4 regions of the Pseudoalteromonas sp. HL-AS1 genome follow, and region 4 is predicted to be linked to each of the others. Evidence: predicted binding sites of a transcription regulator. Region 4 holds the regulator's gene; each other region holds the start of a gene.
The links. The regulator sigma-54, encoded in region 4, starts transcription at its own class of promoters, with help from an activator protein. The targets are predictions, from matches to a motif close to GTTGGCACGNNNNTNGNNT.
Positions count from the first base shown of each region.

Region 1: a site for sigma-54 is predicted at 5,440-5,458, ahead of RB214_RS03845 (EF-hand domain-containing protein). Genes of this name have one in related genera too.
Region 2: a site for sigma-54 is predicted at 4,187-4,205, ahead of RB214_RS17540 (hemerythrin domain-containing protein). Genes of this name have one in related genera too.
Region 3: a site for sigma-54 is predicted at 1,620-1,638, ahead of flgJ (flagellar assembly peptidoglycan hydrolase FlgJ). Genes of this name have one in related genera too.

Region 1 covers NZ_CP133569.1:812,643-820,759, forward strand. The annotation lists gene RB214_RS03810 (Zn-dependent hydrolase) at 1-454, opposite strand, end outside; gene RB214_RS03815 (HDOD domain-containing protein) at 751-1,590, shown strand; gene RB214_RS03820 (FlgO family outer membrane protein) at 1,659-2,336, opposite strand; gene RB214_RS03825 (amidohydrolase) at 2,440-4,116, opposite strand; gene RB214_RS03830 (calcium-binding protein) at 4,249-4,485, opposite strand; gene RB214_RS03835 (EF-hand domain-containing protein) at 4,495-4,731, opposite strand; gene RB214_RS03840 (hypothetical protein) at 4,918-5,145, opposite strand; gene RB214_RS03845 (EF-hand domain-containing protein) at 5,170-5,403, opposite strand; gene RB214_RS03850 (HAMP domain-containing sensor histidine kinase) at 5,735-7,192, shown strand; gene RB214_RS03855 (hypothetical protein) at 7,194-7,739, shown strand; gene RB214_RS03860 (sigma 54-interacting transcriptional regulator) at 7,742-8,117, shown strand, end outside.
Region 2 covers NZ_CP133570.1:108,395-116,511, forward strand. The annotation lists gene RB214_RS17515 (pseudouridine synthase) at 1-951, shown strand, start outside; gene RB214_RS17520 (GGDEF domain-containing protein) at 1,129-3,048, shown strand; gene RB214_RS17525 (DUF6500 family protein) at 3,085-3,303, opposite strand; gene RB214_RS17530 (hypothetical protein) at 3,333-3,584, opposite strand; gene RB214_RS17535 (hypothetical protein) at 3,644-3,898, opposite strand; gene RB214_RS17540 (hemerythrin domain-containing protein) at 4,245-4,670, shown strand; gene RB214_RS17545 (hypothetical protein) at 4,764-5,177, opposite strand; gene RB214_RS17550 (TonB-dependent receptor domain-containing protein) at 5,597-7,957, shown strand; gene RB214_RS17555 (FAD-dependent oxidoreductase) at 7,982-8,117, shown strand, end outside.
Region 3 covers NZ_CP133569.1:2,621,482-2,629,598, reverse strand. The annotation lists gene flgH (flagellar basal body L-ring protein FlgH) at 1-396, shown strand, start outside; gene RB214_RS12200 (flagellar basal body P-ring protein FlgI) at 408-1,502, shown strand; gene flgJ (flagellar assembly peptidoglycan hydrolase FlgJ) at 1,675-2,691, shown strand; gene flgK (flagellar hook-associated protein FlgK) at 2,693-4,759, shown strand; gene flgL (flagellar hook-associated protein FlgL) at 4,762-5,976, shown strand; gene RB214_RS12180 (flagellin) at 6,254-7,165, shown strand; gene RB214_RS12175 (flagellin) at 7,598-8,117, shown strand, end outside.
Region 4 covers NZ_CP133569.1:651,514-659,630, reverse strand. The annotation lists gene lptA (lipopolysaccharide transport periplasmic protein LptA) at 1-438, shown strand, start outside; gene lptB (LPS export ABC transporter ATP-binding protein) at 435-1,160, shown strand; gene RB214_RS03080 (RNA polymerase factor sigma-54) at 1,230-2,729, shown strand; gene hpf (ribosome hibernation promoting factor) at 2,756-3,043, shown strand; gene ptsN (PTS IIA-like nitrogen regulatory protein PtsN) at 3,048-3,500, shown strand; gene rapZ (RNase adapter RapZ) at 3,519-4,364, shown strand; gene RB214_RS03060 (HPr family phosphocarrier protein) at 4,407-4,679, shown strand; gene mgtE (magnesium transporter) at 4,812-6,170, shown strand; gene RB214_RS03050 (protein disulfide oxidoreductase) at 6,228-6,779, shown strand; gene RB214_RS03045 (YgiQ family radical SAM protein) at 6,948-8,117, opposite strand, start outside.

The sequences.
Region 1 (8,117 bases), 160 kb from region 4:
TATCAGCAGGGTAAAACTGTGCGCCAAGAGGTTTTTCTTTATAGCTGGATAAAAATGCTTCATCACCATTTAAACGATCCCATGGACCATAGTTAATATCAGCAAATTTACGTACTTTTTCATCGTTTAGTTTTGCTAAAAAAGCATCTTTATTTTCACCAAATGCTTGCTTCCAAAATAACTCATCCATTATTTTTGAAGCGTCAATAAGCTTTGCAACCATTGCTCGTTGATTATCGCTTAAGTGCGATAAATCACTTTGTAAGCTAAAGTCGGTGTAAATATCTAAACGTTGTTTATCTGCATTAATAAGCTTAGGGCCTGATTGTGCACTGCTTTTTTGAGCAAGCTCTGTGGCTGTGTTGTCAGTAGAAGACGGCGCTTGTTCAGAACATGCGCTAAGAAAAACAACACCAGAGAGCATAATTGCTTGGCTAATTTTATTTAAGATCATTATATTGCCTGTTAAAAAGTAAGTTTAATAATTTGTACTGCCTTAGTTAAAATATTAAGTATGTACAAACGCTTCCTTATTGTGAGTGCATTAAAGCAAAACTAAATGGTAAATAGCAAGTATTTGGCGTTGTAAGGCAAGCATGAGCGGTAAAGCATTATAAATAAAAATAAACTTCTATAATTTTCTTAACTTTATCGGTAAGTTAGACAATACTAATTATATTACAAATACGAAAATTAACTGCCTGAGTTTGCAGTTACTTTACAGGCTGAACACAAAAGGATGGCAGCTTTATGTCTACAGAAAACGCTTTATTAACGATTCTAGTCGATAGAATAAATAACGATACGTTGGTTTTACCAACGCTACCTGAAGTAGCGATTAAGGTTCGCCAAGCTGCAGATAACCCAGATGTGAATTTAATCCAAATGTCAGATGTAATCTCACAAGATCCAGCGCTTTCAGCTCGTATGATAAAAGTAGCTAATAGTGCGATTATGGGACGTTCTGTAAAAGTATCTAATTTACAACAAGCAGTGACTCGTATTGGATTACGTCAAATTAAAAACATTGCTACAGCTATGGCTATGGAGCAATTATTTGTATCAAACAATGAGCTAATTAAAGGCTACATGGGCAAGGCTTGGCAAAAAACATTAACCGTTGCTAGCCATTCAATAACACTCATGGAGTTTTACTTAAAAAATAGTAAGCACACGTCACTAAATCGTGATTCTATTACACTCGCTGCGCTTGTTTATAATATTGGTGTATTACCAATTTTAACAGAAGCTGAGCGCCACCCTGAAGTGTTTGCCAACCCAAGCTTTTTAGCGCACGCAATTCAAAAGCTGAGTGGAAAAATTGGCTCATCTATTATGCAAGCGTGGGAATTCCCTAAAGAGTTTGTTGATGTAGCTCAGAGCTGGGCTGACCCAAGTTACAAACCTGAAAAAGTAAGTTACGTGGATTTTATTCGAGTAGGGGCTATTTTAGAGGGCACGTTACAGGTTTCTGATAAGTCTGCAGCGCTGCAAACGTATATAGACAAAGGCGTTATACCGTCTATGCAGCTATTCACAAGTGATGAGTACAACGACATGCTAAAAGATGTGAAAAACATGTTTAGCTAAATATGTTTAGCTAAACATGTTTTATTACACAAACAAAAAGGGTTAACTTGCGTTAACCCTTTTTATTTCTATTGAATAGCGTCTAGTACTATTCCATCGGTTCTGCGAGTAGGGTATAGCGATTCAACCACAAAGCTGGGAATAAACCCTTTAGCTGATGACACCACTACTTTAGATTTAGCGCCAATAATACGAGCATTAACAATAACACCGCGGTTGGTGTATGTAAGCGTCCCAGTTAAAGTGTATTCAATATGTGGGTAGCCTTTAATATCTTTGCCATTACGGCTAAATGAAAAATCACCCATCGGCGTCACGTGCACTGTGCCTGTGTGCTTATAATCAACAACAGACAAACCAAACTCTTGTAATTCAGTAATAAAGCTTTCAGCTAAATGATTGCCAAAAATATTAGTAGTTTGCAGGTTGTCGTCTAAATTTACAAACGAAGTTATAGCGATAGGCGTGCTACTATTTATGTAATTCATATTTTCAATTAGCTTCATTGCTAATTGCTCTGTGTAATTACTTAGTAACTTACTGCTGTTAATTGGGCGGTAATTATTTTCTGGAAATTGCCAATTACTCACGCGCGGCTGATTATTTTCAGCATAGCGATTATGGGCATGATTATAGCCAATATTGTTATGTGGTGCATGTCCATTGTAAACAGGATGGGTAGAGCAAGCTGAGAGTGATAGTGTAAAAAGTGCCGATAAAGTAAGAGTTATTTTTTTTGATAACATGTTTTCTTCCTGAAACATAAGGGGATTTTATAAATACCCCTCCTTATCGACACACTTTTTGATTACTTTAATTAAATTTAATAATTAATTTGTTTATTTTTAATTATGGTGCTTTTGTAACCTCTTCTTTTTTATAACGAAGCTTACCTGCTACCCATGTTTGCAGTACGTTTGTTTTGTATATCTCGTCAACAGGCACTTTAAAGTAGTCTTTATCAATTAAAATAAAGTCGGCCCATTTACCTTTTTCTAAACTACCCACCTTAAATTCTTGATGAGCTGCATAGGCGCCACCAAGAGTAAATGCACGTAATGCATCTTCTCGGCTTAGTACTTCACTTGCGCGCCAGCCGTTTTCCGGTAGTTTGTTATGATCCATGCGTGTAATGGCTGAATACAAACCATCAAATGGATTTGCAAGCTCTACAGGGTAATCAGAGCCTGCCGCAACAACCGAACCTTGCTGTAAAAATGTTTGCCACGCGTAGGCGCCGCTTAGTTGCTTTTTAGTTAAACGCTGCTCTGCCATATGCATATCAGAAGTAGCATGTACTGGCTGCATTGAAGGGATTATTTTTAACGCTTTAAAGCGAGGGATATCATCAGGGGTTACAATTTGGGCGTGCTCTATTCGGTTGCGCAGTAATATACCGCCCGTTTTTTTAAACACATTTTGATAGGCATCAAGTACTACTTTATTTGCTTTGTCGCCAATGGCGTGAGTATTTGCGCTAAAGCCGCTTTTAAAGCTTTGTGTAAAGAGTGCTTCGAGTTTCTCTTGTGTTTCAAGCATTAAACCATGGTGACCAGGTCTGTCTGCATATTCTTCAATAAGTGCTGCACCACGAGAGCCCAATGCGCCATCGGCGTAAACTTTAACACTGCGAATTTCCATAAAGTCATTTTTGTCGTGGTACCGGCCTGCCTTTAACATTGTGTCTAAATCAGGGCTTGCACCACTTAACATTGCCACAATGCGTAGTGGTAAATTACCAAGGTCGCCGCGCTCTTTGTAAACCTCCCAGGTGGTTTTATCAATACCTGCATCGTGAGTAGAGGTAATGCCTAAACTTAATAAATGTTTACCTGCTGCATCAAGTGAGTCACTTATATCTTGTTTTGAAGGGGCTGGCATATGCTGGGTAATTAGCGATTCTGCTTTATCTACAAAAATACCCGTAGGATTGCCAAATTCGTCTTTAATTATCTCACCGCCTTCAGGCGCTTTTGTTTGGGCGGTAATACCAGCAAGTTCGAGCGCTTTTGAATTAACCCAAATGGCGTGGCTATCAACTCGAGAAAGCACCACAGGTCGATCGTTAACTACTTTGTCTAAATCTTTAGCCGTAGGAAAGCGTGTATCAGCCCATAGCTCTTGGTTCCAACCTCGCCCTATAATCCAACCTTGTTTGTTATCGGCAAATACTTTTAGTTTATTCGTTACTTCATCAACCGATTTTGCACCGCGTACATCAAGTTGCGATAAATTATCGCCAAGGCCAATAACGTGCCCATGAGCATCAATTAAGCCTGGTAATAAGGTATTACCGTGCGCGTCAATTAGCTTGGCATCTGGGTAGCTATCTTTAAGTGTATCGCTACCTAGTTTTACTACCTTGCCATTTTTAATAACGAGGGTAGTAAATTGCTGTACTTCACCTTGATATAAAGGGGTATAACCATTGGCGTTATAAATTACTTTTGTTTGTGCAAAAGTGTAACTAGAACTAGCGCAAAGGCTGGCTAGTATGAGTGGTTTGATTATTTTTTTGAGCGACATAAGGCATTATTTTTTATTGTTAGTGCGTTAACACTAGCAAACCCAACTTTATAATACCAATATGTGAGACAAATTATGATGAAGAAAAAAGTAGTAAAGCTAGAACATAAAATATCTAGCTTTTGAAAGGGTTTATTTACTAGCGTATAGACTGTATTCACTTAGCGTTAGTTTACCATCTTTGTCTTGATCGTAGCTTGAAAACCGAGACCACAAAGCGGGGTCTACAGCGGTTTCTGAACGTGTTAAAAAACCATCCTGGTTTCTATCAAGTTTTTCAAATTGCTCTGCAACATTGTTGCTTGCAGCAAAGCCTAATGTGCTAAAAATACTAAACGCAAAAAGCGCTATATAGCTTGTTTTTTTCATGAAAAATACTCAGTAGAGGTTATTGGTAAGGTAATTTTTAAATTCGATTAACGAAATTTGGTTATCTTGGTTTTTGTCCCATTTTACAAATGTGTTTAATAGTTGTGGTTGGGGATCAAGTTCGTTATGCGTTAAATAGCCACTTTTGTCGCTATCGAGGTGATCAAAGCGTTGCTTTACATCAAGTGCAGCGGCATCAAAGCTTAATAGCATTAAGATGCTTATAATAAGGGGAAGTATCTTCATGGTGTTCCTTCCAAAAGATGTATTTAAAGTTTGTGGCTAAAATAAAGTGAAAAGGAAAAAGCACTTGCCGTAATTTAACTCCCAACATTAAATCCTTTTACACACTCCCTCAGGGATTATGGCAAATGCTTTTAATTCCAGTTTACCTATAACAAGCTTAAGTAAAGCTTAATCAGTAATTACTCATTAAGGTTTAAAGCTTTCAAATTCTTTTTTTGAGACTTTTTCATCACCGTCTTCATCTAAGTCGGCAAACTGTCTCATTACTTCCTTGTCTTCCTTTGCTTCTGCAATCGATATTTGTCCGTCCATGTCTTTATCTAAGTGGGCAAAACGCACATTTGTTGGCGATGCAATTACGGTGGCACTAATTGCTAAAAACATTAATGAAAAAGCGGCTATAAGTTGTTTCATAATCACGTTCCTTATTAAATGAGTTTATTGAATAAATTTTTTGAATTCATCTAGCGACAATTGCCCATCTTGATTAGTATCAATTTGAGAAAAATTCTCGTGTAACACAGCATCTTCACCTGCTTCGGCTTCACTTAATGTGCCGTTACTGTCTTTATCAAGCTCGTTAAAAGTCGCGTGAACGTCCATTGCGTGTGCATTAGCGCCTAAAAAGCCTAAAGCCAGTAATGATGAAATTACTAAAATGCGTTTGTTCATAATTATTTCCTTATTGATTAAAGTTATTACTTCCTATTACAAAAATGGTGCCAATAATAATTATTGTTATTTTTCAATTGGTTATTGTTTTTGCTTTAAGCCAGTGAGAAGTTTTTACTGGGTTTATTGTAATTTTTGTGCGCCTTTTGCAACATTATTTGGTGGGGGTGAAAGGGAGTTTATTAAAATCAACGAGTTACGCTGTCTCTATTTGGCGACACATTGTTTTATAGTGCTGGCTGTTAATCGTATTAAATATAATTGCTGGTTCAGCTAGTGTATAAGGTAAGCACTTAATAATAGAGCGCTTAACTTAAAAGGACTAAACTAAATGCCAGCAACCATAGCTAAAAAATACCAAGCAATGCTTAACTGGCGGCCTAATTTAATTGGGCAATTTGCAATGAGTATGCTGCTTTCGCTACTTCCGCTTTCTATAGTGGTGATCGTATTTTTAAATGCGCTTAATAAGCAATTAGCGGTTACTCAAAGTATTGTGAGTAGTAACTACCAAGTTACCAAATCGTTTAACACTTTAAAGCAAGAACTCAACAGCCTTGAGCGCGCTACTAGGCAAAACTGGGTATTAAAAAGTGAATCGCTTGATAAGCTCATTGTCGATAAATGGCAATCATCCCTACAAAGCATTGATGAACTCAAATTTGTAAACACGAATAAAGAGTATATCCACCAATGGCAACGCTTATATACCACCTTACAAACCGCGCATGTAAAACTCGTTGAGCAAAAACAACAACAAGCTGAGCTATTTGTGCCAGTGAGCGACTTAGTTGCTGAGCTTACTTTATGGTTACGTGATAAAAACGAAGCGCAAATTACCAATAACCAAAATGAGCTTACAAGCCTGCAAGCGTCATTTATAAACTGGCTGGTGGCACTTATTCCACTGACTTTAATTGTTGGGGGAGGTTTTTTATGGCGCATAAGTGGGCGGCTAAAAGGGTTAACTACGGTTATTGATAAGCTTGGGCAGGGGCATTGGCAGCAAAAAATATCTGTGAAAGGTTCAGCTGAGCTTGTTGAGCTAGGAGAAAAGCTCCAATGGGTACAAGAACAACTTCATATGCTTGAGCAGCAAAAAGATACTTTTTTACGCCATGTAACTCATGAGCTAAAAACGCCGCTTGCTTCAATGGTCGAAGGCACTGATTTATTAACTGATGAAATAGTAGGTCCAATTACTGCTGAGCAAAAAGCGGTGCTTGAGCTTATTAGCCAATCTATGGTGCGCCTTCGCACAATGATTGACAGTTTGCTGAGTTATAATGCGATTCGCACCAGTAAAGACAGCTTAAGCGAAGTTGAATTTAGTCTTCTTATTAATAAAATTAATAGCCATTTTGAGCATCGCTTAAGTGCGCGTGAGCAAGCTCTGCAGTGGCAAAACACTTTACCTAACAAACCGCTTGCTTTACCTAGTGAGCTTATTGAGATGATTTTAATTCAGCTTATTTCAAATGGCTTAAAATTTTCAGATAATAAGCAAAGCGTTACTATTAATTTAGCGCTTGAGCAAAACCAGCTTTGTATCGTTGTACTTGATAAAGGGGGCGGTATTAAAGAGCAAGAAAAAACTCAAATTTTCAGCGCATTTTATCAAGGTAAACACAGTAAAAATGTTACGCTGCAAGGCAGTGGACTGGGTTTAACTATTGTAAAAGAGTCTGTTGAACAGCTAAGAGGTACACTTAGTGTTGAGCATAACGAGCCACATGGTTGCCGGTTTTCAATTAAAATTCCCATAACAAAAAATCTAGGAGTTAATTAACATGCGCTTGCGTTTAATCGCTATTTTATGTGTGCTCAGTAGCAGCATGGTTATATCAGGTTGTGAAATTAATAATGGGCAAGAAGAGCGTGTGTCAATTACACCTGCACCTGTGGTCGATACAAAAAAAACGAACGACAAAAACAGTAACCCTAGTCCAAAACCTAGACCAAAAATTGAACCAAGCTATCCTCCTGCAGAGCAAGTTATTGCATGGCACGCTAATCAGTGTGGCGGATTTAAATTGGTACCTAGCAAAGATGTTTTTACAGGCGAAAACGAGCTTAAACGCTTTTTTAAGTTCATGTGCTTAAACATAAATGATGATCCAAATATGGTAATGACTAAGTTGCTAAAGCTCGATCTTGCTTACTTTTGGCCTGATGACATAAAGCAATATTTATGGCTTCAAAAGCAGCAAGTAACTATGCAAATAAATGCTAAAAAAGAGCAGCAAGCACTTAATAATAAAATGCAAGAAACCCTCTCATCGTTAGCAACGATTGAGCAGCAACTTTTACTACGAGAAGAAACGAAGGAGCAGTAATTATGGCCGCAACTAAAGTACAAGGTGCAAAAGTATTACTCGTAGACGACGACGCTAGCTTATTAAAACTGCTCGCTATTCGTATCGAATCAAAAGGATACGAAGTGACAACCTGTGAAAGCGGTTTAACCGCACTACAAATACTTAAAAGCCAAGTGTTTGACGCCGTAATAACCGACTTACGCATGGATGAAATGGATGGTATGGCACTGCATCGTCAGCTGCAAAGCCGCTACCCAGCATTACCTGTCATTATGATGACAGCGCACGGCTCAATTCCTGATGCAGTAGAGGCAACTAAGCAGGGCATTTTTGCATTTATAACTAAACCAGTGGATAAAGACGAGTTATTTGACAGCCTTGCAAAAGCCATAGAAA
Region 2 (8,117 bases), on a different replicon from region 4:
CAAAAAAAGCTATTTGCACAGTACCAATTTTTAAATGCAAATGGTGAAACTACAGATTTAAATGCTATTTTTGCAGCATTACCTGAGCACACTCCTCCTTCGGGTGCTGGCGATTGTGCAGCGCCTAAATTATTACAATACGCCTATAAACATGACTTAAAGCCACTTGCTATGGCAGAGTTTTGGTGGGGAGCAGCACCTAAATCAGCAATTAGGCAGCATAAAAACTACTACCCTTCTTGTTACAGTAAATGCCAACCAATACTTGGGCACATGCTAAAGGGTTTAGATGTTGAAGATAACCCGCTACTTATCAACCCTGCTCAGGGTAAAGATTTAAGTATTGTTTATAAAGATGACGACTTACTTGTGGTAAATAAGCCCGCTGAGTTTTTATCGGTACCTGGCGTTAATATTGATGACTCAGTTTATATGCGCATAAAAACGCAGTTTCCAGAGGCATCAGGCCCACTAATTGTACACAGATTAGATATGTCGACTTCTGGGTTATTGATGATTGCGCTTAATAAACGCGTGCACAAAGCACTGCAAAAGCAGTTTATTGAACGCACCATAGATAAACGTTATGTCGCATTAGTTAATGGCAACGTAGCTGGGGATAGCGGAGTGATTGATTTACCCTTAGTGCTCGACTTTGATGATAAACCGCGCCAAATGGTGTGTTACACACACGGTAAGCCATCACTTACTACCTGGCAGGTTTTAGAGCGTAACAACAATATTACCCGATTACAGTTATACCCTAAAACAGGGCGAACTCATCAATTAAGAGTGCATTGTGCGCACAGCTTAGGTTTAAACATGCCAATTATAGGCGACACACATTACGGGCAAAAAGCCGAACGATTACATTTACATGCAGAATACTTAGCATTTACTCACCCTATTACGCTTAAACGATTAGAGTTTGAAGTAGCCGCTGATTTTTAATAAAACCCATAACTACAGCGACTATATTATACAATGTGTTTGTTTTTATTAATTAAATTGATATCATTTGTGGTCTTATTTTTTCAATGAGAAGTATAAAAAACTGTTCAAACCCAAGTTTATTAAGCACTGTGAATAAGTATTTCAATAATAAAAATAAATCAGCAAAGGATTAACATGGCTAACAATACACAAATAAAGCTTTTAGGTAATACTTTATGGGCAAAGTATATTGTTCTTCTTTTATTTTTACTTTTTAGTAAACTTGCCTCTGCTAACGGCGATTCATTAAATGCAACTTCACATGCGCTAGACTTTGACACGACTCAAACTCTCATCAATAACATAAAACTAAATGAATTAGACTATCTTCAAAATGGAGACAAACTCACTCAAGCGTTTAAAATAAGCAAAGATCAAAATTGGGAAAAGCTTCATTTAGAAGCGGCCGCTTTGTATGCGGAGTTACTTTTTAGACAAGAAAAATACGCAGCGTTAAATACTCACTTATCCTATTACTTAAAGAACAAAGAGTTACCAAACCAAAAAAGTGTATATTTATTATTTCTCGAATCACAACTCAAGTCTCTAGCGAGGGATGCAAACCCAGCTCCAGCACACAAGCTAGCCACAAAATTAGAAGAGAGCCTGCAACAGCATTCATCTAAAGAAAAAATTATTATTTTACGAGCACTTGCTTACTATTACACCGATACAGACGCATTGAAAAAGACCCTAAATGTTGCACTAGAGGGGCTAGAATTAGCATTAAAAGATGACGACTCAGCATCTCAGGGATACTTTTTTAGAAAAATAGCCGATGCATATAATTATCTAAACGAAAAAGACAAAGCCATATATTATGCAAAAAAAGCGGTTGCGGCATATGAGCAAACACAAGACGGGCTTTTTACTGCAAAAGCATATTGGAGTTTAGGCAATATATTGCTCGAGATAAAAAAACCTAAAGATGCCTTAATATACCTAGACAAAGCATTGCTCTATTTTAAAAAAGCTAATATGCAAAAAGGCTTAACCTTTGCCCAATACTCAATTGCTAGCATTGAGTACTTACAAGCAAACTACGATAAAGCTTTAACTTTAACTAAAGAGAACATTGAGCTTGCTCGTTCTGCAGGTGTACACGACATGCAACTCGCATCGCTCATTTTGTTAGCTGACATATATATAAAACTAGATTTACTTGATCAAGCAAATGAAGCAAACGATGAGGTATTTTTAAACTTAGATAAATTCAGCCGCAGTATTTATAAAGCCGATTTTTTAAGTAAACGCTATGAGCTAAAGCGACGCCTTAACTACACTAACGAGGCTTTTGAAGCAATTGAACAAAAGCTCCTTTATACAAAAAAACACTACGAAGCTACCAGTGAAAGTAATATAAAAACACTACAGGTACAGTTTGAAGTAAAACAAAAAGAAGAAAAAATACAGCAACTAGAGTACGAAAAAGACATTAGTGAACTACAAGCTAAAGAAGAGTACCAACAAAAAATAATTTGGCGACTCAGCGCTGCTATTGCGTTTATTTTAGTGATTGCTTCATTATTTTTATTTTATCGGCAAGCTCGACAACGTCAAAAATATCACGATATTTCATTAACAGATTATCTAACAAATAGCCCTAATCGCAGAGGAATAATGCGCGCAGCAGAAGCAAAGCTTGATGAAGGTAAAATGACGATAGCAATTGTTGACTTAGACTACTTTAAAAAAGTTAACGACCAATTTGGTCACGATGTTGGAGATTTAGTTCTTATTTCCTTTGCAAAGGCTGCAAAAGAAACACTAAGTGGTGATCATCAGTTTGGCCGCTACGGCGGCGAAGAATGGTTGTTTGCACTAAATTCGGTTGACAAACTAGCTATTCGAGATATCTTTAACCAGCTAGCCACTAGGTTTACCGAGCATTGTAGTAATATAAAAGACCTTCCTAGTGATACAAAAATCACTTTTAGTGTTGGAGCCTCTGTAAGTAACCCTTTAAAAAGCACGCTAGATGTTCTTATTAAACATGCAGATAAATTACTTTATAAAGCAAAAGAAAACGGAAGAAACCAAGTCGTTGTTGATTAGATAAATACAGCTAAAAGTACTTTCTCAGTTAATTGACTAAAGTCCATCTAAAACCATCTGTTTAATTTTATGTGCTTTTACAAAATGATCTAATTTATGGGTGTGTATCCACCAAGTAGCAGCTTCCATAAGTAGCTCTGGGTCATCGTTTTTATTAGCAAAAAATGCATAAAAAGAAAGCCCTACATTTTCGCCTTTAACTGCTATTTTTTTATCGCACACGGTAATTATTTTTGCTCTTAGTTCTTCCCTCATACATACCTTATTTAATTATATTTTTACTATTAAAATACGCCATTTAAAAAGCTAACGATTAGCTGTAAAAGGCTTCTATCAACCAAGCCATGATTCTCAAGCTCTTTATTAGGCGTATTTACTTTTGCAGCTTTGCATTCATTATCTAATGTCTCGTTTTTACGTGTATCGGTTTCGTATGCAATATCAGCTTGTTCCATACATTTTGCCGAGCCTGCGTAAGGCTGCGCCGCACAAGCGCTTAATAATAAAAGTGAAATTGCTATCAACAATTGCTTCATAACTAATCCTATTTTTACGCAACTGATTTACTCTAAATTACATCTGCAAGTTAGCCTATTTACTTTTCTACCACCATTACAAAAAATTCAAAAAAGAACGTACCGATGGCATCAAAAAAAGTATCATTTTTTTCATCCTTTTTAATTTGTGCGCTAATGCATTGATTGTAAACCTGTGAGCTTGTTTGAGCGCAATTTCGATCAAACGTTCCAGCTTTTTCAATGCATAAGTTAGGGTCAGAACGCGAGGCAGTACTACATGCACTCAGTAGAGCGCACAGCAATAATGAGGCGATGGGGGTTTTTATGTTCATCCTTAAACTATCCTATTAAGTTAACGTGCTACCTGCATTTATACCGATTGATGTTATATGTGGGAGTAACATATAGGTTGTACCTAAATAACGCTGTTACTTTATCACTGCAATAAAATAAACAACCAGTAAATATTTGTAAGGTTCTGTAGGGATTTATACTCATTTTTATAATTGAACTACGCAAAAACCTGAAATTATTGCATTCATATCACTGTAAAATTTACAGTGATCGCAGCCAAAGAATAAAAAATTAAATTAAATTTATTAAAATACAATAACTTAATATTTGGCATTTAGTTTGCTAGTTAATGATATAAGCAAATAAATTGTAAAAGGACTAGTTATGAATATTTTTGAAGCACTACGTCATGACCATGACAAACAACGAGAATTGGTAGATGCGCTTATTCAAACACACGGCGACACAGAGCAGCGCCACACGCTAATGGATGAGCTAAAAATAGAATTAGAAAATCACGCAAAATTTGAAGAACGTTACTTTTATAACCCACTTATGTTTGATGACTTAACTCATGAAAAAGCGCGCCACAGCGTAGCTGAACATCACGAAATTGATGAATTAATTGAACAACTTGAAGATACCGAAATGAGCTCGTCAGCATGGTTAGTTGCAGCTAAAAAGCTACACCATTTGGTACATCATCATTTAAGTGAAGAAGAACACGAAGTGTTTCAATTAGCGGGTAAAGCACTTACCGAAGGGCAAAAAGAGAGCCTTGCTGAGCAATACAACGACGCAATGCATTAGTTGCATAACATGCAAACCGACTTCCACACACTCCCTGTGTACTTATTGGTTATAAGCCTTATGGCTTATAACCAATTTTTTGCATGTACTTTATTACTTAACAGTAAATTTCACGTCTTGATCGCGTAATAAGTAAAGTGCAAAACACGCAGCCCACATCGGCCATGCAGTAAAGAATAATAAGTTATTAAAGCCATCTATGTACTGGTTGTACGAAGAAAGCGTAGATAAACCATGCATTACAAAAATGATACCGTACGTTATACGCTTTTTAATACCTGCTAAAAATGCTAAAACAAGCACTAACTGCACCGCACCAATAATGTAAGCCACTATATCTGTAGAGCCACTAATACCGTAAAAATGTTCAAAAATACGTGCGCTATGCCCAGGATTAACAAACTTATCGAATGTCCACATAACCATTACAATAAACACGCCTAAACGCAAAGATAAAAGTGACCACTGCAAACGGTTTTGCACATCAGAATTCATTGAACCTGTCATAAAATTTCCTTAAATGAATATTAATAAACGTAGAAGTAACCTAGACCGTATAAGTTATTTTTTATTTCAAAAATTTTTAATTAAATTCATTAGTTAAGCCATGCAGTACTAAAAGTGAAGCTTATTTAAGTAATTTAAAAAATGCTGCATAAAAGTTAACGCTTTTAAAATGTTAGCAGGTTGAAAGTAGTCTATAATTAAAAATTATATTAAAAGCATATACTTACATTCACTCTAGTACAATCGCTGTATTAATATTTTATCAACTAATAAAACAATACGACTTAATTACCATCTTTATAATGCATCTGTTTTGTTATGTTCTAAAAAAACAAAAAGAATCAAAATTTTACTGAAAGTTATTTTTAATCCTTTCGGTCTTTATCGCCAACAACATTTTAACCGTAGAGAGAAAACGTTTGAAACTCGCATATTTAGCACTTTCCCTAGCCACCATATTAAATACACCACTTAATGCTTTTGCAGCCGGAGAATCAAAAACAGCAAAAGAAGGCGCAATTGAGCGTATTCAGGTGGCAGGCCAAGTTATCAAATCTCAAGGTCTTTCGGTTAAAAATGCCACTGTAGACGGCCCTTTTGGCGACAACTTAGCTCTACGAGATATAGCCCGATCAGTAACACCAATTTCAAGCGAGTTAATAGAACAACTCAATATTACGACTTTACAAGACGTACTTGCAGTCAGCCCTAATACCTATTCAGCCAGTGGTTTTGGGGCACCAAGTTTACCTACTATTCGTGGGCAACTAGGTGAGCTTTTCCAAGATGGTACACGCCGCCAAGCAGGTAATAATGGCTTTGGCGTGCCGTTATCGTTCAACTCTATAGAACAAATAGATGTAGTAAAAGGCGCGCCACCGGTATTATTTGGCTCAAGCCAACGCAACGGTGGTTTTGTAAACTTACATTCTAAAAAAGCATCAACTGACGACAGTAAAGGCAAAGCAACGGTATCTGCAGGACGATGGGATCAGTACAGCGTTTTAGTTGATTACAGTGCACCTATAGTAAAAGACAAAGTAGGTTTTAGAGTAAGCGCTGAACACATTGATAACGGCAGTTACTACGACTTTTCGGGCACGAAAAGCGACAGCCTATTTGCAGCACTTAGGGTGTTACCTGATGACAAGAGCAGCTGGGATATTAACTTTGAGTTATACCAAGTTGAATTTACCGATAACGCAGGTATTAACCGCCCTACTCAAGCCTTAATTGATGATGGCCTTTATATTACCGGCCAAGGCGTGCAAGCCAATGGCAGTACAGTACCCGCAGCAGGTTCTATTGTTTCACCTACTGGGCAAGTAAAAATAGACCGTAGTACAGTACTTACCGACCCTGACAATCAAAACGAAGCCACTACTTATTTACTACACAGTATTTATAAGCGTGAACTTTCAAACAACGCATCAATAAAAAACATTACGTATTTTCAGCACTTACAACGCGAAGAAATTGCACAAAATAGCTTTGTTGAAATTATAGATGGTGCCGATACCGCGCAAAACCGTACCGAGCTTACCTACCTTTGGAATAGCGATCAGCAAACAATTTTTGCTTTTGATGTGCGTTACAACCGCGTGCTAGGCTACAGCCAATTTACAACAGAAGCCGACTTACCTATTGATTTAACTGGCCCAATTTCAAATCGCCGCATTCCTTTAACTGATGCACAACAAGCGCGTTTAATTGAAATTAGTCCAGGTGTATTTGTATCCCCTGGTGGTCAGTACGATATTAATAACGATGGCAGCGGCGACTTTAACTTATCAGACACTACCGATTCGCGCTCATGGCAAACGGGTTTTGCTATTCAGCAAGATTCAGATTGGACAGATAAATTTCATACAAGTGTTGGCTACCGCATAGATTTTTATGACGTAGACGCGCACGACCCAATAGCACCAGAGGGTGAAATTGCAGCGAGCGATAGCATTAACGATAAACTACATTCGGGGCAAATAAGCTTTAATTACCGATTAAACGGTGATTACACCACTTATGGTGCAGCAAGTTACAACGAAGCCACATCAAATAGTATGGCTGGCGGTACGTCTCTTGGTGGTGATAACACGATTAGCGCGCAAAACTTTTCAACCGAAAATACCTTAGTTGAATTCGGTTTAAAATACGCACCAACCAATAGCGATTGGTACGCTGATGGCGCAATATTTAGTCAACGCCGTAGTTTACGTAACCGCGATGGCAGTAATACCGGTATTCGCACCACAGGTTTTGAAAGCCAAGTATTTTACGATGCCTACCCGTATTGGTTAAGCGCAGGCTATAGCTACATTGACGCCCGCTACGATAATTCTGCAAGTAGTCAAGATTCTGCCCAAGTAGCCGATGCATTTGACAACTCACGCCCTGATATTATTGCAGGCACCAGTGTGGGCGCTCCTAGTTTTACCGCATTTGCGCCTTCAAGTAGCCAAGTTCAAGGCATTCCAGAGCAATCTTTTAGCTTTAACGGAAATTATTCAATTAATTCGAAATGGCAAACGGGTTTTTCAGGTCTATATACAAAGAGTTACCCATTAGACTTTTTGGCAACCGTACATATTCGCGATCAGTACACATTAAACGTAAATACTAGCTATGCTTTTACGCCTAGCACCAAGTTACGCTTAGATGTAAACAACGTTACCAATCAAAAAAATTGGCGCCCTGTATTTGAAGGCGGTTATTTTGGTGCAACCTTGGCTTTTCCTGAATTACCAATAAACGCCAAGCTGACGCTTACGCATAATTTTTAAAGACAAGTTTGAAAGAGAGAGAACATGATTAAAAAAATACTTTTGTTATTAATTGCAGCGGTCGCCATCGGCCTGTTCTTTCATTTTGATTTGCACCAACTACTTACGCTTGAGGGCTTAAAAGGCTCGATGGATCAGTTTAGCCAATATAAAGCGCAAT
Region 3 (8,117 bases), 1.7 Mb from region 4:
AGTTTAGACCCAGTGATTGGATTAGGTGGTCTACCTGTAAATATAGGTGGCGATAGTATTCAGTTTGGTATTGGTAGTGATTCGTCGTTTACGGGCGATTCAAAATCAAACCAGTCAAACAGCTTAGTAGGCGATATTTCGGTAAATGTTATGCGTGTTTTACCTAACGGTAATTTAGTTATACGCGGCGAAAAATGGCTAACGCTTAATACCGGCGAAGAGTTTATTCGTTTAGAAGGGCTAGTACGCCCTCAAGACGTAAGCGCCGATAATACGGTTGAATCAAACCGCATTGCTAATGCACGTATTCAATACTCAGGTAAAGGGCAAACGCAAGAGGCGCAAAGTCCTGGTTGGCTTACACGTTTCTTTAGCAGTTCGCTGTTTCCATTTTAGAGGGTAACAACATGAATAGCCTTAAAGCTTTATGTTTAGTTGTATTATTAGGTTGGCAGTTTACTGCCAGTGCTGAGCGCATAAAAGATGTGTCTATGGTTGAGGGCGTGCGCTCTAACCAATTAGTTGGTTATGGCTTAGTGGTTGGTTTACCGGGCACTGGCGAGCAAAACTCATATACACAACAAAGTTTTAGAGGCATGTTGAACAGCTTTGGTATTACGCTACCTTCAACTCAAAGTCCTAAAATTAAAAATGTTGCCGCTGTTGCTGTTCATGCAGAATTACCCGCATTTAGAAAGCCCGGGCAAACAATCGATATTACGGTTTCGTCTATTGGTAGTGCAGGCAGCTTGCGTGGCGGTACTTTACTACAAACTTTTTTAAAGGGTGTAGATGGCAACGTATACGCAATTGCACAAGGTAGCTTAATTGTAGGTGGCTTAGGCGCACAAGGTCTTGATGGCAGTAAGGTTGTAATTAACACCCCTACCGTTGGTCGTATACCAAATGGCGCAACAGTTGAACGCACAGTAGAAAGTCCATTTATGCAAGGCGATTACATTACCTTCAACCTAAACCGCCCAGACTTTACAACGGCAAAACGCCTAGAAAAAACAATTAATGATTTAGTCGGCCCAAATAGCGCACAAGCAATTGATTCTGTTTCTATTCGTGTTATAGCACCACGCGATGCATCCCAGCGTGTATCGTACTTATCAACACTCGAAAACTTAGAATTTAAGCCAGCTGATATGGCCGCTAAAATTATAGTTAACTCGCGCACAGGTACAATTGTCATTGGTAAAAACGTTAAGCTTCAGCCTGCCGCTATAACTCACGGTGGCTTAACAGTAACAATTGCAGAACAACAAAATGTGTCACAACCAAACCCGCTAGCAAACGGTGATACTGTTGTTACACAGCAAAGTATTATTGATGTAAATCAAGATGACTCGCGCGCCTTTGTATTTAATCCAGGTGTAAGCCTTGACGATTTAGTTCGCGCAATTAACGAAGTAGGCGCAGCGCCTGGTGACTTAATGGCTATTTTAGAAGCACTAAAAGAAGCTGGCGCAATTAACGGACAGTTAGTTGTTATATAAATAACCCAAGCCAATAAATAACGTATTACTTAAGCCCTATATTTTTGAAACAAGATATAGGGCTTTTTATTTACAGCAACTTAAGTTTATTATTTTTATCTTCCTCTTTTTATCGGTAGTGGCTCAATTTTTGCATTTTTAACTGCATTATTCATTTTGTGTCAAAAAGCCGATGGAAACTAACCACCTCGATAAGCAAAACTTTTTTGATTTAGGCAACTTAGATTCACTTCGTAAAGAAGCCTTAACCAGTGGCGATGCATCAACTGATGCCTCTAAAGCTGCGCTCAAAAAAGCGGCCGCACAATTTGAAGCTATTTTTACGCAAATGCTGCTCAAAGGAATGCGCAAAGCCAACGAAGCATTTGAAGACAAAGACAGTCCATTTAATTCAAGTGGCGTAAAGTTTTTTGAAGAAATGCACGACCAGCAGCTTTCAACAGAGCTTTCATCAAATGGCTCTTTAGGCCTTGCCGATTTAATTGTTCAGCAGTTATCGCCTGAGTCTAAAAACTTTATGCCAGGCTCTGTACTTAGAACAACCAACGATATTTTTAGCGATACGCAAGTCGGATCAGCGCTTCCTCATGAGCAAAAAAATAATCAACCCGATCTTATCGTTAAGAGCACTAAAGCCGATATTGCTGAGCCTAAAGTTAATACTGCAGAGTCTAAAGCCGATAGCCCAACATTTAAAAATGCAGAAGAGTTTGTAAGTTCAGTGTGGGAACACGCTAAAACTGCAGCGCAAAAAATTGGTTTAAACCCAGCGGTAATGGTTGCACAAGCAGCACTTGAAACCGGTTGGGGTAAGCACATTATTAATAAAAGTGACGGTGGCAGCTCAAATAACTTATTTAATATTAAGTCAGATAAAAGCTGGGAAGGCGACAAAGCAAGCAAAGTAACGCTTGAGTTTGAGCAAGGCACACCCGTTAAAAAACAAGCCAGCTTTAGAGCCTACGCTTCAATTAAAGATAGTGTGAACGACTTCGTTGATTTTTTAACGCAAAACCCACGCTACCAAGAAGCATTACAAAATACAGCAAAACCAAATGACTTTTTAGATTCATTGCAAAAAGCAGGTTATGCAACCGATCCAAATTACGCCAGTAAAATAAAAAATGTGCTCAATAGCAGCCAGCTAAAAGACATTGCGGCAAACGTGATCCGCCAAGGAGTAGAGTAACATGTCGTTTAATTTATTAAACATTGCCAGTTCTGGGGTTAGAGCAAGCTCGGAGCTACTGCAAACGACAAGTAAAAATATCGCCAATGTAAATACCGTAGGTTACGTACGTGAGCGTACTGAATTTACCACTATGGTTGACAACCAAGTGGGGCGAGGCGAAACATACCGATTACTAAACGAGTTTGCTCAGTCACAGCTAAATCGTGACACCTCTAATAAATCGTTTTTCGATCAGTTTATTACTGAGGCTAATCGAGTTGATACTATTTTTTCTGAAGAGTCGAACAACCTTTCGACTGGCATTAACTCTTTATTTAATAACGTGCAAGAAGCGCTTAATCAGCCGTCATCTACCGTTGCTCGCTCATTAGTAATGACCGACGCGCAAAGCTTAATTGATCAAATGGATAGGCTTTCGGGCATCGTGCTTGATCAAAAAAGTATAGTAAACGAGCAGCTCGAAATATTTTCAGATGAAGCAAACTCACTCATTCAAAGTATTAGCACGCTAAATCAAAATATTGCAGCAGTTAATGGCACTAATAACGCCGCAGATGCGAGCTCTACCTATAACGAACGTGATAAAGCGATACGCGACTTATCAGAGCTAATAGACATAGAAACGCTTGATGGTCCAAATGGCGAAAAGCTCGTTTTTATGGGCACAGGCGAAGCAGTTGTTATGCAAAATGGCGCATTTAACTTATTTTCGATGACGGGCGACCCCGATCCTAATTTTAAAGAATTTAAGCTTGACGTTAATGGTGGCAAAGCAGTGCCGCTTGAAGTTGATGCAAGTAAACTCAAAGGCAAAATTGGCGGCTTACTTTCTTTTAGAGATGACATATTAGTCCCTGCGCAAAACCAAATTGGTCAAATGGGCTTAGCGATAGCTGACGCATTTAATGAGCAAAACAAATTGGGTATGGATGCAACAGGCCAGCTAGGGGGGAATATTTTTAATATACCTACCGTTGGCGCTTATGCGTATCAAGCTAACACCGGTACTGCCGGTATGACTGCAACGGTAGAGCCAGGTAAAGGCAGTGAATTACCTGCCAGTGATTTTATTATTACTTATACCAGTGCGACATCGGTTTCTATTCAACCAGTAGATAATAAAGGCGAGCCGCTAGGTGATCCATCAGTTGCAGATATCCCAGCCGATGGGATCATAAATGCAGACGATATTCGAAATGCAGTCCCTTATCAAGCGGCAACACCTACAACACCAGAAGTGCTTGCAACAGTAAAAGACTCCTTCGGACTCCAATTAAATATAGATACAAGCAAAACAGGTAACGTGGGTGATCAATTTCAAATAAAGCTTAATTCAGATTCCGCTTCAAGTATCACACTTGCAACAGGTCGCGCAGAAGACCTAGCACTCGCATCCCCTATTCGTACAGCTAACAGTATAGATAATACCGGTACCGCTACTATTTCAGCAGGAGAAGTTACAAGTGTAACATCGGGTGGTTTTAGCACAGCTCCCGGTTTGACCAATGGCGTTATTACCCTAGTTAAAACAGGCACTGCAAACGAATATCAAATTTCTGATGAAAATAATACGGCAACAACAATTATTATTCCACCGCCAGGTAATAATGTTTTATCTCAAGCAGGAACGCCATACAGCGATTATGGTTTTGACTTTGATATAGAAGGTACACCAGCAACAGGCGACACCTTTACACTTGAGTTTAACGAAGGCGGCTTTGATGATAACCGTAATGGTTTAAAATTAGCTGATTTACAAAATGGTGAGTTAGTACGTTTAAATGTAGAAACAACAGCAACAGCCGATAATCATAAAACGTTCAACCAAGCTTATTCAGGATTAGTGAGTGATATAGGTGTTATAACTGGCCAAGCAATCACAAGTGGGGCTGCATTTGACGCTCTAGCACAACAATCTGAGGCATGGTATGAATCACTATCTGGAGTAAACCTTGATGAAGAGGCCGCAAATTTACTGCGTTTTCAACAATCATACTCAGCATCAGCACAAGTTTTAGCAGCAGCTCAAGAAATTTTTGACACCTTATTAAATGCGGCGAGGTAATTATGCGTTTATCTAATAATTTAATGTACCAAAATGGCACTGATAAAATACTTGAAAATCAGCAACGCGTTGCTGATGCACAAGAGCGTGTTAATACAGGGAAAAAGTATCTCTCTTCATCAGAGGCTCCCGCGATAATATCTCAGGCAATGTTGTTTAACGATAAAATTCAAATAAATGAGCAACATGTTAAAAATTCTGAAATGTTGAAAAGTCGCCTTGAAACACAGGAAGGTGTACTCGAAAGTATCAAAGAGTCGGTAGATAGGGCAAACATTCTAACCATTAAAGCAGGTAATGGGGCAATGTCAGACATCGATCGAAAAAGCATGGCCGGTGAGATTGAATCAATTAAAGAAGCGGTTTTTAGTTGGATGAATGCAAAGTCAGAAAATGGCCGTTATATTTTTTCAGGCTATCAGGATAATGCGCAGACTTATTCATTTAACTCGAATACAAATACATACGAATATAACGGCGATCAGGGTCAGCACCGTATTAAGGTCGCTGATGGGGTTGAAATCAAGTCGAGTGATAATGGTTATGAAGTATTTGAAAAAGCACAAAAACGCTTAAATATAGAAAGAAGTTCAGTCACTCCTGCAGGAGCAGATGTGTATGTTGGTGAGCAACCTATATTTGATCGATTCCATCAGGACAATTATAACGCTGATCCGAACGCGGCTGCGAATGCGAATTTAATCACCGTTAATTTTACTTCTGCAACAGATTACGATTTGTTACAAGGTGGCGTTACAATTCAGAGTGGGACGTACAGTGGTAGTAACTTGTCCATTTCAGGCTTAGATATTGATGTTCCCAACACAGTTCCAGGAAGTATTAGCTTTGAATTAGAAGAGCCTAAAAAAGAAAATTTACTAAATTCTCTGAATAAGTTATCAGTTGCACTATCTGATAACTCTTTAAGTAATGCGGATTTTAAAGAAGTACTGTCTAATACTCTCGTAGGACTTACAAATTCAAAAAACCTTATCTCGCAAACGCAGGCGAGTCTTGGTGCTCGATTCAATACTGCGGATAGAATAGCTTCATCTAATTTAACTTCGGATATTAATAATAAACAAGCGAAAGCAAAACTTATTGAAGTTGACATGGCTGAGGCTATCTCCGATTTAACTAAGCAAGAATCATCACTGCAAGCATCTCAAGCAACGTTTGGTCGGTTAGCAAACCTTTCCCTATTCGATTATCTATAAATTAAATGGAGGATAAGGCAAAAGTTTGCCTTATCCTCATGTGCAACTTTATATCTCCTCCTAGTTAATCTAAATAATCCTGATGATTTTTTAAGTGTATGTTTTTTATGGTTAATACTAAAGTGCATTTCTTTATTTTGTTTTTTGAGTAATAAAAATCTAAAGTATTTTAAAACGTGCCCGATAACTTAAATAAGGCAGCTGATGAATAAATCGATTCAAAGGCTTAAAAGATTAAGTTAAGTGTAAACACAGCGTTTACCTCAGGAGAACCATCATGGCACTTTATGTAAATACAAATGTATCAAGTTTGAATGCTCAAAGACAGTTAATGAACTCAGGTAATACGCTTGATACAGCGTTTCAACGCTTATCTTCAGGTCTACGTATTAATAGTGCAAAAGATGACGCGGCAGGCTTGCAAATCTCTGACCGTTTAACGAGTCAAATAAATGGCTTAACGCAAGGTAACCGAAATGCAAATGACGGTATTTCACTGGCGCAAACAGCGGAAGGTGCGTTGGATGAAATGACAAGTATGTTCCAACGTATTCGTACATTAGCAGGGCAGGCAGCGAATGGTTCAAATACAGGTTCAGATAGAGCGGCCCTGCAATTAGAAATGCGACAGTTAGGTGAAGAGGTTAATCGTATTGCAGGCGATACAACATTTGGTGGTACAAACTTACTGGATGGGAGCTACTCAGCAGAGTTCCAAGTAGGTGCTGATGCGAATCAAACTATCAGCATGACAATGACCTCGATAGCGGCAGCGTCGGGTGGAACAGTTTCAGTAAATAGCTTTACAGTGAGTGGTTTAGCAGCAGCAGCAAGTGCAGTGACAGGTACGGGTTCGGGAGCGACAAATGCTTTTGCAAATGCCAGTGGTATGTCATTCACATCTGTAGGGGAAGCGCAGGATGTTTTAGCCGCGGTAGATGCGATGATAGGCGCAATTGATGCAAAACGAGCCCAGCTAGGTGCGGTACAAAATCGTTTTTCATCAACAATCCGTAATCAAACGAACATCATTGAGAATGTATCAGCGGCACGTTCACGTATTAAAGATGCTGATTTTGCAACAGAAACGGCAACGTTGACCAAAGCACAGATTTTACAACAGGCGAGCAGTACAATATTGTCACAGGCGAATCAGCGTCCACAAGCGGCATTGTCACTACTAGGTTAACGTAATACGCGGGCTAACAAGGTGTTAGCCCGCATATAAACGCAATACTGAAACACATAATTATAAGTAAAGTTTCTCTGACAGGAGGCTATTACTATAAATTAGCTTAGAAAAGTTCGGGCAATTCTAAAATGTAAATTCAGTGAATATTCAAAAGCAAGTAATGTGCCAACAGTTAAAGTCAAAAAAGTGTCAGCGTCTTTAATGCTTTAATTCATGCTCCGATTAAAACTGTTGGTTGCTTTCCTTTTAGTTTCTTCTCTTCATGATCTTCTTTCTAATTTAAAATCAGCTGCTTAGTTTTTATGATTTAAAGTTGTATGTTTTGAATACACTTTATTGAGTTGATATTAACTTTCTAATAGGTTTGGCACGCCAATTGCTTTATTAGTTTTAACGAGTTTAAACCGATAAATAAAATTGGGGTATCAAATGGCCTTATATGTAAATACAAATGTTTCGAGCTTAAATGCACAGAGACAACTCATGAAATCTGGAAGCGAACTTGATACGGCTTTTCAACGTTTATCATCAGGTTTAAGAATTAACAGTGCTAAAGATGATGCGGCTGGTTTGCAGATTTCAGATCGACTAACGAGTCAAATAAATGGTTTGATGCAAGGTAACCGGAATGCAAATGATGGTATTTCATTAGCGCAAACCGCAGAAGGCGCGATGGATGAAATGACGAGCATGTTTCAGCGTATTCGCACATTAGCGGGACAAGCTGCAAATGGGTCAAATACAGCAAGTGATCGTTCTGCGTTGCAGTTAGAGTTAAGGCAGCTAGGTACAGAGATTAATAGAATTGCAGCAGATACGACATTTGGTGGCCGGAACTTACTTGATGGTTCGTTTAGTGCGGAGTTTCAGGTGGGGGCGGATGCCAATCAAACTATCAGTATGACCATGACGGCGATTCAAGCAGCGACAGGCGGTGACGTTGCTGTTA
Region 4 (8,117 bases):
AGTGCCGACAAGCAAGAAGGTCAATTGAAAGCTAATGTGGGTATTTTTGAGAAAAACGTTGAGATTATTCACGGTAATCGCCGCATTACAGCCGATCGCCTCGAAGTACACAAACGTGATGAACTTGGTGATAATAAACAATTATTAATTGCCACAGGTAGCCCTGCGCACTTTGAAGAAAAGCAATCAGACGGCACAACTATGAGCGCCAGTGCTGACGAAGTACGTTATGATGTATCTAAGCGTTTTTTAACGCTTGTTGGTAATGCACAAGTATCGCAAGCCGGACAAAAAATAAATGCTAAAAGCATTACCTACGACATAGAGCAGCAGCTCATCAGTGCCGAAAAAGATGAAAACTCAACTGACCGCGTTCACACAATTTTAGTACCGATCGAAACTAAAAAAAGTAAAAAAGGCGATAAAGGTCAACCATGAGCACATTAAAAGCAGAACTATTAGCAAAAAGCTATAAAGGTCGTGAAGTTGTAAAAAACGTCGGCCTTGAAGTACAAGCTGGCAGTATAGTTGGCTTACTTGGCCCTAACGGTGCTGGTAAAACAACGACTTTTTATATGATTGTAGGGCTTGTTCCTAGCGACAAAGGTAAAATATCTATTGATGATAACGATATTACTCTTTTACCTATGCATAGTCGTGCTAGATTAGGCATAGGCTACTTACCACAAGAGTCATCGATTTTTAGAAAGCTGACTGTTTATCAAAACTTAATGGCCATTTTAGAAACGCGCAAAGAACTAAATAAACAAGCCAGAGAAGACACGCTCAATAACTTATTAGATGAATTTAGCATACAACACATTCGTGATAGCCAAGGTATGGCATTATCGGGTGGAGAACGTCGTCGTGTAGAAATAGCACGAGCGCTGGCAGCAGATCCTAAATTTATATTACTGGATGAACCGTTTGCTGGTGTTGACCCTATTTCGGTATTAGATATAAAGAAAATAATAGAACATCTTAAAAATCGTGGGATTGGAGTATTAATTACCGACCATAACGTAAGAGAGACCCTTGATGTTTGTGAAAAAGCCTACATTGTTTCTCATGGGGAACTGATTGCATCAGGTACTCCAGAACACGTATTAAATGATAAAACAGTACGCGATGTTTACTTAGGCGAGCAATTTAGGCTGTAACATTTACGCCATGTCTTTAAGCATCTGCTAGTATTAATTATAACAACATAAAAGGATTGTTAGAGATACATGAGGCAATCACTACAGCTGCGCATGGGCCAGCAACTTACAATGACTCCACAGTTGCAACAAGCTATTCGTTTGTTGCAACTCAGTACATTGGATCTCCAGCAAGAAATACAAGAAGCTCTCGACAGTAATCCACTTTTAGAGGTTGAAGAGGCAGACTATTCTGAAGACGCTGCTGGTAAAAACGAGCAAAAAGCTGATACCGATGACATAACTGTTAGCGCATCTGCTGATGATGCTCCGAGCGAATATGAACAAGATACTGGTGAAGCACTTGCAAAAGACACGCTAAGTGACGACATGGCTATGGATGTTAGTTGGGATGAGTACATGAGTGCCGCCCCAGCAGCCTCATCAGGTCCAATGCCTGAAGACGAATCTATATACCAAGGCGCCTCTACTGAAACGCTCCATGAGTATTTAATGTGGCAATTACAACTAACGCCATTTAGCCCTACCGATGAAGCCATCGCTATTGCGATTGTAGAGGCCGTCGATGATTCAGGTATTTTAACTCTCAGTTGCGAAGAAATTTTAGAAAGCTTTAATCAAGAAAACGAAGATGATAACGAAGTCGAACTTGATGAAATTGAAGCGGTATTAAAACGCATTCAACTGTTTGATCCTGTTGGTATTGCTGCACGTAGTTTACAAGAGTGTTTGTGTATTCAGCTTAATCAATTTGATAAAGAAACACCTTACATTAATGAAACGAAAATGATTTTAACCGAGCATATTGATCTATTAGCAGCTCGCGACTATCGTACATTAATGAAAAAAACTAAGCTTAAAGAAGAAGAGCTTAAAGAAGTGATGACACTAATACATACTCTCAACCCAAAACCTGCAGATACTATTGTAAGGGAAGAATCTGAGTATGTTATTCCTGATGTGTCAGTTAAAAAAATTAAAGGTCGCTGGGTTGTCGAATTAAACCCAGATAGCATGCCTAAAATTCGTGTTAATAGCCAATACGCGGCAATGTCTCGCACTGTAAAATCAAGTGGCGACAGCCAGTTTATTCGCTCACATTTACAAGAAGCTAAATGGTTTATTAAAAGCTTAGAAAGTAGAAACGACACGCTATTAAAAGTTACTAATTGTATTGTTAAGCAACAACAAGGATTTTTTGAACATGGCCCTGAAGCCATGAAACCAATGGTTTTAAATGATGTCGCTGAAATGGTAGAAATGCACGAATCGACAATTTCGCGTGTGACTACTCAAAAGTACATGCATACACCCCGTGGTATATTTGAGCTTAAATATTTTTTCTCAAGCCATGTAAGTACTGAAAACGGTGGTGAATGTTCATCTACAGCAATACGTGCGCTTATCCGAAAATTAATCGCAGCAGAAAACTCAGCAAAACCATTGAGTGATAGCAAAATAGCGGATATATTGGCTGAGCAAGGAATTAAAGTAGCAAGACGTACAATCGCAAAATACCGTGAATCTCTTGCTATTCCACCGTCAAATCAGCGTAAAAGTCTGATTTAAGACGCTAAACTAAGAGGGTAATGCTTATGCAACTAAACTTAACTGGTCGTCACGTAGAATTAACCGATTCACTAAGAGACTATATTAATACTAAATTTGCGAAGCTTGAAAGACACTCTGATCATATTAATAATGTTCATGTCATTCTCGATGTAGAAAAATTAAATCAAAAAGCAGAAGCCACAATACACGTAAGCGGTGCTGAGCTATTTGCCTCTACAGAACATCAAGATATGTATGCCGCTATTGACTCGTTGATCGACAAGCTCGATCGCCAAGTAATCAAACACAAAGAGAAGCTTGCTCGACACTAATATGATGAAATTAAGTTCACTTATATGCCAGGACTGCAGCAAAGCTGCGGTCCTTTTTAATAGCAAAAAAAGAATTTTAGAGTTCATTAGCGAACTTGCTCACGACAAACTTCCGTATTTACCGCAACAAGATATTCTTAATGCTTTAATGAGCAGAGAGAAATTAGGTAGTACAGGTATAGGGCGTGGCATTGCTATTCCTCATGGAAGAATGAGCGGTGCAGAAGAGCCTTTGGCTTTAGTGCTCGTTAGCGAAACTCCAATAAACTTTGATGCAATCGATAATCGCCCTGTTGATATTTTTGTCGCACTCATCGTACCAGATGGCGATAACCAGCAGCACTTAAAGACTCTAGCAACCATTGCTGATAAACTAAACAACAAAGATTTTTGTAAACAGTTACGCAGTGCAAAATCTGATACTGAGCTTTACCAAGTTATTGTCGATCAATCATAGTTTTATAAAGGGTGTTAAATGGAGTTAATTATCATAAGTGGCCGTTCTGGTTCTGGAAAGTCGGTTGCTTTGCGCGTTGTAGAAGATTTAGGTTATTATTGCGTAGATAATATTCCAGTAAACCTACTACCTTCATTAGTTCGCAGTGTGTCTGATAGCTACGATAAAATTGCTGTTAGCATAGATGTGCGCAACATCCCTAAAGAACAAGATGAATTTAACGATATTCTTGAATACTTGCCTGGCTTTGCAAACCCTACGTTGTTTTATTTAGATAGCGACGATCAGACATTGATCAAACGCTTTTCTGAAACACGCAGATTACACCCACTATCAATAGACTCGTTGCCGCTTGATTTAGCCATCAAAAAAGAAAAAGAATTACTTGATGTATTAACCACTCGCGCCGACTTTATGATAGATACGACTGATTTAAGTGTTCATCAACTCGCTGAATCTATTCGTGAAAAGATTTTAGGTAAAAAAGATAAGCAACTGATTGTCACATTTGAATCATTTGGTTTTAAACACGGTATACCAAAAGAAGCAGACTACGTATTTGATGCACGCTTTTTACCAAATCCACACTGGGAACCAGAGTTAAAGCCTTTAAATGGGTTAGATCAACCGGTTAAAGACTATTTAGCTAATCACAGCATAGTGCAAAAATTCACATGGCAAATTCAAACATTTGTACAAACGTGGTTACCACATTTAGAACGAAATAACCGCAGTTATTTAACCATTGCTATTGGGTGTACAGGCGGGCAACATCGCTCTGTGTATTTAGCGCAAACTATCGGTGAAAGTTTCGCAATGACACATCCCAATGTAAAAATTCGCCATCGCGAGCAAGAAAAATAATATAGCTGAATAATCACCTGTTCAGCTTAGGTAGAGTAAGTTATGCATTGTGAAGATACCTTTTTAATAAAAAACAAATTAGGCTTACACGCCAGAGCAGCTACTGTGCTTGCGCAATTAGCAGTACAATTTGATGCGACAATCACATTATTCCAAGATGACAAAGAAGCAGCAGGCGATAGCGTACTTGCACTAATGTTACTTGAAAGTAGCCAAGGAAAAGAAGTTAAAGTTGTTTGTAAAGGCCCTGATTCTGAGCAAGCTTTACACGCTGTTGGAGAATTAATAGCACAACGCTTTAATGAACAAGAATAACCTGTTTTATAAAAACAATATTCGCATTACTAATGCTTCAATTAAAACAGATATATAAAATAGATAGGTTAGTAACGCCAGTTAACTCACCTCCCCCCCATAAAGTAATATAACAATTTATAAAGGACGCCAATGCCTGAAGCTTTTGAACAAGATTACCCACTACAGCAACTAAAACAGGTGACGAAGTCACTCAATAGTGGTCAATTTGTTCAAGTTAGGCGCATGCTCGCAAAAACGGCTCCTTGTGATACCGCATTATTATTAGAATCATCACCGCATAAAATTCGCCGACTGCTTTGGCAATTGGTCGATCCTGATGTGCAGGGTGATGTTCTTGAAGAATTATCTGAAGATGTTCGTTTAGGCATTATTGCCCAAATGGAACCTAAGCACATTGCCGCCGCAACTGAAGACATGGGCCACGATGACTTAGGTGAAGTATTACGTAGCCTGCCAGATACCGTCTATAAAGACGTTGTTAGCGCGATGGACATTCAAGACCGTGAACGTGCCACGCAAGCACTGTCATATCAAGAGCGTTCAGCAGGTGCGCTAATGAACACCGATACGGTGACCATTCGCCCTGATGTAACACTCGATGTTGTACTTCGTTATATTAGACTGCGTGGTGAGTTACCAGAGGGTACAGATGATTTATATGTTGTTGATAAACATAACTGCTTTATAGGCGCTTTATCGCTGAGTACATTATTAACTAATCCGCCAGAAAAAATTGTGCGCGATTTAATGGATGAAGATTGTGAGTCTATCCCAATCTCAATGGATGAAAGTGAAGTAGCGCAATTATTTGAGCGCCATAATTGGATATCGGCCCCTGTGGTGGACGATAACGACCAACTCCTCGGTCGTGTTACTATCGATGACATCGTTGATGTAATCCGAGAAGATGCCGAGCATAGCTTATTAAGCCTAGCCGGTCTTGATGATGAAGAGGATACATTCGCGCCTGTACTAAAAAGCTCTAAAAAACGCTCAGTTTGGCTAGGAGTTAATTTACTAACCGCACTTGCAGCTGCTTTTGTAGCTAGCTTTTTTGAAGGCACTTTAGATGTGCTCCCTATTTTGGCTGTGCTTAACGGTATTGTCCCTTCTATGGGTGGTGTTGCTGGTAGCCAATCATTAACGCTTGTTATCCGTGGTATTGCAGTAGGTCATATAAACCAAACAAACCAACGTTTCCTGATGATGAAAGAACTGGCCATTGGCGCGCTAAACGGTATTTTGTGGTCACTATTAATTGCGGGTGTTATTGCGCTATGGCAATGGGATTTTATGCTTGGTGGCGTACTCGCCTTCGCTATGTTTATGAACTTAGTGGTGGCAGGTGTTGCTGGTGCAAGTATTCCAATAATTCTTAAAAGAATGAATATAGACCCTGCTCTTGCAGGGAGTGTGGTGCTAACCACGGTGACTGATATTGTTGGTATATTCGCCTTTTTAGGTACTGCTACATGGTTGCTGATATAAATTAAACGCTTTAAATGTAAAAACTACAGCAAAAATACTTAGGGTAAATCAGTAGCTATGGCAACGGATACCAAACATAAAAATGACATACCTAAAAAAACGCTAAAACAAAAAAGCGTATCCATATTAAAAAGTGTACTGGTATATGGCTCTATATTTTTCGTCCTTTATACCGCCGTCAATTGGTGGCGGCAACCTGTCATGCCAGCAAATCCTCAATTACAATTAATCGATTATAAAGGGCAAAACATTGATTTAGCAGCAATGAGCCAAGATAAACCCACGCTTGTGTATTTTTGGGGAACTTGGTGTCCTATTTGTAGTATTACCTCCCCTGCCATAAACGAACTCGCAAACGAGAATAAATACCCCGTTGTGAGCATCGCGATAAAATCAGGCTCTGATCAAGAGCTGCATGATTATTTAAATGAGCAGGGCTACAGCTTCAGTACTGTTAACGATCGACACGGCGAGATATTTTCCGATTGGCAGGGACAAGTCACGCCATCTTATATAATCTTAAAAGATAATAAAATGACGCAAGGACTCACCGGCATTCAGCCGTTATGGTCACTTAAATTGCGTTTGTGGTTATCATCAATGCTTTAAAAAAAAGCTAAACTTAGCACAGGATATCTAAGGAGAGGGGCTCTAAAACCTCACCCTATATCACCTACAATAATATAGATAATAAAGAGCAAAGCTGACTTAATTTACGTATACAAAAGCTAAAAAACGCGTGCCGCAATTAGCCTTATCTATTAGCAAATAAAATTACTAACGTGTGCTTTGTCGATTACCGCCTACTTTTGGCTTAGTGTTTGCCTTTTTAAATTGGCTAAAACCGGTATGTCGCGTTAGTGCTGGACGCCCACCTTTTTTACCACCTTTACCTGCTTTTTCATCGCGCCCTTCTTCTGGCACTAAACAGTTAGGCCCTTTACCAATTAAATTAGCTTTACCCATTTTACGTAGAGCTTCACGTATCATTGGCCAACCAGCTGCATCGTGGTAGCGTAAAATAGCTTTATGTAATCTACGTTGGCGTGCGCCTTTAGGTACTGGAACAACTTCTGAGTTGTTTTTTATATTACGTAAAGAGTTCATCTCTGTATGGTAAATAGTCGTCGCATTAGCCATAGGTGATGGGTAAAAATTTTGTACCTGATCAAGCTTAAAGTCGTTTGATTTAAGCCATAAAGCCATGTTTACCATGTCTTCATCTTTTGTACCTGGGTGAGCAGATATAAAGTAAGGAATTAAATACTGCTTTTTACCGGCTTCTTTAGAGTACTTATCAAATAGTTCTTTAAATTGATCGTACGCTCCCATACCTGGTTTCATCATTTTTGATAATGGACCATCCTCTGTATGCTCTGGCGCTATTTTTAAGTAACCGCCTACATGGTGCGTTACTAATTCTTTAACGTAACGCGGGTCGCGTACAGCTAAATCGTAACGTACACCTGAAGCAATCAATACCTTTTTAATACCCTTAACTTCACGTGCTTTTTTATACAAATCTATTGTTGGCGTATGATCTGTATCCATGTGTTTACAAATATCTGGATACACACATGATAAGCGTCTACAGGTACTCTCGGCCTTTTTACTAGTACAGCGCAGCTTATACATATTCGCCGTTGGGCCACCTAAATCAGAAATAACACCAGTAAAGCCGGGGACTTTATCTCTAATTTGTTCAATTTCTTCAATAATAGATTCTTGCGAACGACTTTGAATAATGCGCCCCTCATGCTCTGTAATTGAGCAAAACGAACAGCCACCAAAACAGCCACGCATAATATTAACTGACGTTTTAATCATATCGTAAGCAGGTATTTTAGCATCACCATAACTTGGGTGAGGAATACGCTGATACGGCAAACCAAATACAGCATCCATTTCATGTGTTTCTAATGGATATGCTGGCGGGTTTACCCAAAT